2 regions of the Thioalkalivibrio sp. AKL10 genome follow, and region 2 is predicted to be linked to the other one. Evidence: predicted binding sites of a transcription regulator. Region 2 holds the regulator's gene; the other holds the start of a gene.
The links. Region 2 encodes FNR, which switches genes on or off when oxygen is low (the NO sensors DNR and NnrR bind a similar motif). Its sites were predicted from a motif close to TTGATNTANATCAA; they were not measured.

Region 1: a site for FNR is predicted at 1,571-1,584, ahead of hemN (oxygen-independent coproporphyrinogen III oxidase). Genes of this name have one in related genera too.

What each region holds. Positions count from the first base shown of each region.
Region 1 is NZ_KB907143.1:401,247-404,654, forward strand. Features, by position in the region: gene hpnE (hydroxysqualene dehydroxylase HpnE) at 1-616, opposite strand, end outside; gene hpnD (presqualene diphosphate synthase HpnD) at 621-1,481, opposite strand; gene hemN (oxygen-independent coproporphyrinogen III oxidase) at 1,660-3,048, shown strand; gene G333_RS0107730 (DUF2283 domain-containing protein) at 3,350-3,408, shown strand, end outside.
Region 2 is NZ_KB907144.1:262,929-266,336, forward strand. Features, by position in the region: gene G333_RS0109915 (cyclopropane-fatty-acyl-phospholipid synthase family protein) at 1-946, opposite strand, end outside; gene fnr (fumarate/nitrate reduction transcriptional regulator Fnr) at 1,237-1,968, shown strand; gene G333_RS0109925 (DUF2390 domain-containing protein) at 1,961-2,443, shown strand; gene G333_RS0109930 (DUF2058 domain-containing protein) at 2,515-3,084, shown strand; gene G333_RS0109935 (hypothetical protein) at 3,118-3,336, opposite strand.

The DNA of each region.
Region 1 (3,408 bases), on a different contig from region 2:
CCGGGCCATGATTGAGTGCCAGGCGCAGGACGTTCTGGAAGATGCGGGCCGAGGCGGTTCGGGTCGGGGTGTTCATCACCGCCAGGCACAACGGGTCCCACAGGCTCCGAATGAGGGCGTCGGGCTGACGACGCTGGCGCAGCCAGTCGAGGACGGGGAGATCGTCGAGCAGGGGCCGGTGCAACATGGCGGCGGCGCCGGACAGTGCACGCAGGCGTGTACCAAGAGAGTGCTTCGCAAGCGCCCGGTAAAGCGCGGCGGCCAGGGCGGGCAACCGGGGCGAACGTGGTTCCAGCTGGAACGCCGGGTCCTGCGGCCGGCCGGTGGGCTCGAACATGCGCAGGCCGAAGGGCAGGGCCTGAAACGCCTGCTCGGGGTTGATGCCGACCGAACGGATCTGCTGCAGGGTCTGCTGGCAGGCCCCGACCAGGATGTGCTGGCCGTTGTCGAGCGGGGTGCCGTCCAGGTCGAGGCTGCGGGCACGGCCACCGGGGGCCTTGCCCGCGTCGATCAGGTGCACGGGGTGCCCGGCGCGTGCAAGCGCCAGCGTGGCGGTCAGGCCGGCCCAGCCCGCGCCGACCACGACGACGGGCGCGTGGGGTGAGCCGGAGATCATGGCATCAGGTCGCGCGGCGGCGTTGTTCGCGCTTCAGGCGGCGTGCGGTGCGCCACGCGATCCACAACTTGCGGATCGGGGTCAGGCGCACGCGGTGTTCCAGCACGCGGTAGCCGTCGTCGGCGATCTCGTCGAGCAGGGTGCGGTAGATGGCCGCCATGATCAGGCCCGGGCGCTGGGCGTAGCGGTCGGCGTCCGGGAGGTGTTCCTCGGCGCGTTCGTAGTAGCGTCGCGCCCGTTCCGCCTGCTCCGCGAACAGGGCGCGGTGGCGGTCGTCGGTAATGTTGATCTGGAATTCCTCCGGCTTGACCCCGTGCTTGCTGAGCTCGTCCATGGGGATGTACACCCGGCCGCGCATGGCGTCCTCGTGCACGTCGCGCAGGATGTTGGTGAGCTGCAACGCCATGCCGAGGTCGTGGGCGTACTTCAGAGTGCGCCGATCGGTGTAGCCGAAGATGTGGGCGGACAGGATGCCCACGACGCTGGCCGCGCGGTAGCAGTACAGCGACAAAGTGGTGAAGTCCGGATAGCTGTCGTAGTCCAGATCCATCTGCATGCCGTCGATGATCTCGTCGAAGTACTCGCGACCAAGGTCGAAGGCGGCGATGTGCGGCTGCAGTGCCTGGGTGATGGGGTGGCGGGGTTCGCCGGCGAACAGGCGTTCGATCTCCTGGCGCCACCAGTCGAGCTTGGTGCGCGCAATGCTCTCCTCGCTCACCTCGTCGACGATGTCGTCGACTTCCCGGCAGAAGGCGTACAGCGCCGTGATGGCGCGACGGCGATCCGGCTCCAGAAAGCGGAACGCGTAGTAGAAGCTGGAGCCGCTTTGCGCGGCCTTCTCCTCGCAATACTCGTCGGGGGACATGCGCTCTCGCGTGGCGGGTGTCGAACAGGGAGGAGAAGGCTAGCACAGGCAGCACAGGGGGCGGGAGAGGGCGCCATGAAGGCGGATTGTTGACCTGTATCAAGCTCGGGCCTGGCGTGCGGCCGTAGTCTGCAGAACCAAGGTCGCGAGTGCGCGGCGCACGGCTGTGGAGCCCCGAATGGAACAACGCCTGGTGTTTGACCCCGAAATCCTGCGCCGCTACGACGTGAGCGGGCCGAGGTACACGTCGTATCCCACCGCGCCACAGTTTCACGAGGGCTTCGACGACCGCGCCTATGCCGAGGCGGCGCAGGCCACCAACGGGGCGGACCCGGCGCGGCCGCTGTCCCTGTATGTTCATGTGCCGTTCTGCGACACGGTGTGCTTCTACTGCGCCTGCAACAAGGTCATCACTGGAAATTACCAGCGCGCTCAGCGCTACCTGCAGTATCTGGAGCGCGAGGCCGAACTGCAGGGCGAGCTGTTCGACCGGGAACGCACTGTCGGCCAGCTGCACTTTGGGGGGGGCACGCCGACTTATCTTGGCGATGACGATCTGCGCCGGGTGATGGCGACGCTGGCGAGGCACTTCCGCCTGGACGAAAGCGATGCCCGCGAGTTCTCCATCGAGATTGATCCGCGCGCGGTGCGGCCCGGCACCATCCCGCTGCTGGGCGAGCTGGGTTTTAACCGGATCAGCCTCGGGGTGCAGGATTTCGACCCGAACGTGCAGCGGGCGGTGAACCGCATCCAGCCGTTCGAGGTGACCGCGCGGGCGGTGGAGCAGGCGCGGGCCAACGGCTTCGAATCCACCAACCTGGACCTGATCTACGGCCTTCCCCTGCAGACGGTGGAGACCTATACCGCCACGCTGGAACGCGCGCTGGAGCTGCGTCCGGAGCGCCTGGCGATCTACAACTACGCGCACCTGCCGCAGATGTTCAAGACTCAGCGCCAGATCCGCGAGGCCGATCTGCCGGACGCCGCGGAGAAGCTGGCGATCCTCGAGACCACCATCGCTCGCCTGACCGATGCCGGCTATGTCTACATCGGCATGGACCACTTTGCCCTGCCGGACGACGAACTGGCCACGGCCCAGCGCGCCGGGACGCTGCAGCGCAATTTCCAGGGCTATTCCACACGGGCGGAGTACGACCTGGTGGCACTGGGTCCGACGGCCATCGGCAAGGTGGGCGCCACCTACAGCCAGAACCTGCGCGAGCTGGATGCCTATTACGCGCGGCTGGATGCCGGGCGCCTTCCGGTGTTTCGCGGACTCGAACTGAGTGCCGACGATCGGCTGCGCCGGGACGTGATTACCGAGCTCATGTGCCATTCGCGCATCGATTTCGCCGCGATCGAGGTGCGCCACGGGATCGCGTTCGGCGAGGTCTTTGGGGATGCACTGGAGCGGCTTCAGGGCATGGAGGCCGATGGACTGGTGCGGATCGGCGCGGAGCGGCTGGAGATCCTGCCGCGCGGGCGGTTGCTGCTGCGCAACGTCGCCATGGCCTTCGACGCCTATCTGAAGACGGAGGGCGCGCCGCGCTACAGCAAGGTAGTGTGAGCGGCTTGACGGCGATCCGTTCTCGGCGGAAGCTTTGAACAATAGCAACCGGTAACAGGGACGTTCCGGTGAAGACGACACGTTACTTCGAGACTGTACGCGAGAGGCCGGATCGGCGAATGATCCGGGATCACTGGATCAGTAGTGCAATCGACCAACCGTTGTGCGAAGAAGTCCAAGGCGATGGGCGTATCCGCAGATGGGCTCGTGTCGAGGAGGCTGAAGGACGCTACCTTCGCGTTGTTCTGCTGCCGGATGGAGAAACCGTTCACAACGCCTTTTTCGATCGAGGGTTCCAGCCATGAAACTCCAGTACTTCGGGGATACGGATACGCTTTATATCGAATTCCGAGGCGATAG
Region 2 (3,408 bases):
ACTCGATATCGGTGGTGCACAGCGGCGTGGGCTCCAGCGCGCCCATCACCTCGGACAGGGCCGGCGTATACCCGCCCGGAAAGATGTACTTGCTCAGCCAGGGGTTGGAGGTACCCGGTGGTTCCTGCCGCCCGATGGTGTGCAGCACCGCGATGCCTTCCGGCTTCAGCAGATCATGTACGCGCCGGAAGAACGTCTCGTAGTTGGGCGTGCCCACATGCTCGAACATGCCGACGCTGACAATGCGGTCGTACTGGTCGTCGTGTTCGCGGTAGTCCTGATAGAGAAACCGCACTCGATCCTCGAGCCCCCGACGCTTGGCCTCGTCACGGGCAACCCGCAGCTGCTCCTTCGACAGCGTCACGCCGTCTACCTGCACGTCGGCATGCTCGGCGAGATGGAAGGCCAGACCGCCCCAGCCGCAACCGATGTCGAGCACGCGCATCCCCGGCTCCAGCATCAGCTTCTTGCGCAGCATTGCGCACTTGGCCTGCTGCGCCTCTTCCAGCGTCATGTCCGGGCGCTCGAAATAGGCGCAGCTGTAGAACATGCCCTCGTCCAGGAACTGACGATAAAGCCACTCATCGACGTCGTAGTGATGGGCGATGTTCTGGTAGCAGCGCGCCACCTTGTTGCCCTGCTCGATCAGGGCCCGCAGCATGCGCACTGCAGGGTTGACCCGCTGCTTGAACATCGGCGCGAAGTTGCGCATGGCCACGTCGAGGAACACCTGCAGGCCCTCGGGGCCGGGCGACCACAGGCCGTCCATGTAGGTCTCGCCCAGCTGGAAGCCCGGGTCGCGCCCAATCTTGCGCAACGCCGCCTTGTCATGCACCTGCATGGTGACTTCCGGCGCGCCGTTCCCGAAACGCTGCTCACGGCCATCCGGATGCCGCAGCACGAAGGTCCCGTAGCGTATGTATTGCTCCAGTAACCGCTCGATCATCGCTACCCCTGTCCTTGTTCTGGCAGTCGGGTCTCTCAGCCCCCACGCGTAATGCCGACCCTGACCACGCCGCAGACTTTAGACTCAGTCTAATTACCGATGGCCCGCATTGTCCACGCAGCCGTCGGAGGGAGGGGACCCCGAGTCATCTCGGGGCGCGACCCCCTGACCGACGGCAAAACCTTCTGTAATCGCCTACAACTCTTGGGGACAGTACCGCATTCCCGCCCCCGATGGCATACCCCGAAAATCGCTTTCCCCAACGTCGAAAAAACGGCTACCCTGCACCCATGACGCTACGACCCACTCAAGCCTGCCAGCACTGCACCCTCCGCCAGCTCTGCCTGCCTATGGGCCTGCCCCAGGATGAACTCTGGCAACTCGACCAAATCGTCCAGCAACGCCGGCCGATCGCCAAGGGTGCGCCCCTGTTCACCATGGGGACCAAGTTCGAAGCGCTGTACGCGGTCCGCACCGGGGCACTGAAAACGGTGCTGATCTCCGATGACGGGACCGAACAGATCACCGGCTTCGCGCTGGCCGGCGACCTCCTGGGGCTGGACGCGATCCACTCCGGCAAGCATCCGGTCAGTGCCATTGCGCTGGAGTCCACCAGCGTCTGCGCCGTGCCCTACGGGCATGTCGACGACCTCGCCGGCCGCCTGCCAACCTTCCGCCAGCACATGATGAGCGTGATGAGCCAGGAACTGGCCCAGGACGAAAGCCTGCACGCGTTGCTCGGCCAACGTACCGCGGAGCAGCGTCTGGCGACCTTCCTTATCGCCCTGTCGGAGCGTCATCGCGCCCGCGGCCTGTCCCCCGAACGGTTCTACCTGCCCATGTCCCGGGCAGACATCGCCAACCACCTGGGCCTGACCCAGGAAACCATCAGCCGGCTGTTTACTCAGCTGCGCAACCAGGGCGTAATCAACCTGCACACCCGGGACCTGGAGATCCTCCAGCCCGACGGCCTGCGCAACACGGCCGGGGTCACCTTCACCTCCGCCGCGAGCAGTGCCTGAAGCCGGCGACACTCCGGAGCCGGCCACGGACTTCGACGCCTTCTGGGCATTCGCCGACGCACTGTGGGTCGATCCCACCGCTCGCGAACGTCTGATGCGCTGGCAGGACGAATTTGGCGTGGACGTGATGCTGGCGTTGTTTGCCCTGTGGTACCCGCAGCCCCTCGGACCCTCGCAATGGCGCGTACTGCGGCAAACGGCCCGGCGCTGGCAGTCATCCTCCACCGAACGCCTCCGCGCACTGCGCCGGCGGCTCCACACCCCCGAGCGCAACGCGCTTTACCGCGCGGTGCTGGCACTGGAACTTCAAAGCGAGCGGCTCGCCGGCCTGCAACTGCTCGCGGAGGCCCGGCGCGTGGCGCCGCAGACCACCCCCGCATTCGCCATCGACCGCCAGCGCCGATTGCACACCCTGTTCCCCGATCTGTCGGACGCCGAGATCCGCGACGGATTGCGCGAGTTCATGGCCGCCTGAACAGCACGTGCTGCACGCAAGGCCGCATTCCGGCTATGCTCCCCGCACATTGACCGAACACGGCAGGATTCATGTCGGATGATCTGCGCAGCCAGCTCCTGAAAACGGGGCTGGTCGACGAAAAACAGGTTCGCCAGGCCAAGTCGCAAAAGCACAAGGCCCAGAAGGGGAACGCAAAGAAGAAGAAGGACCGCAACACGGGTCCGGACCCGGGCGTGGCCGAAGCGCGCAAGGCGGAGCAGGCCGAGCGTTCGCGACAGAAGAACCGCGAACAACAGGAGCGCGCCGAGCGCCGGGCCCGTCACGCGCAGATCCGCGAACTGGTCAGCACCCACCTGGCGCCGATTCCCACCGGCGATGCCGCGCTGGATTATCACTTTCAGCAGGGCGGGCAGATCCGCCACCTCCCGGTGACCGCCGACCTGCAAAAGCGCCTGGCCGACGGCCGCGCCGCGCTTGCCGGCCTGGATGTGCGCCCGGAAAAGGGGTTCCGGGTCATCCCGCGCGAGACCGCCGACCGCATCCGCGAGCGCGACCCGGAATGGCCACTGGTCATCCCCGCCGAGGACGAAACCGGATCGGAACCTGCCCCGGACGACCCATACAAGGACTACGTCGTACCCGACGACCTCATGTGGTGACCGCAGGGGAATCCCCGCAGGCCAGCGATCCAATCAGTCGGTTGCGCGCTTCACGTCCGCGGCGGGCATGCCGCTTTGCTGCGGGCGCCGCGCCTCGTCACTGGACATGTCCTGCGGCGTGATGCCGCCCTGCTCCAGGCCCTGGGCGGGGCCGGCCGACTCCTCCGGCTCGCCGCTGCCGCAGCCTAGCGCCAGCAGACCCACGGCCGTCAGACCGATCACCAGGGGGGCGGCTCGCTGAATCTCTCGCATCATCTTCACTCTTGATCCATGTGTACTCGAAGCCTGCAAACTCTGCGGCGGGCGCGCAACATCGAGTGTAAC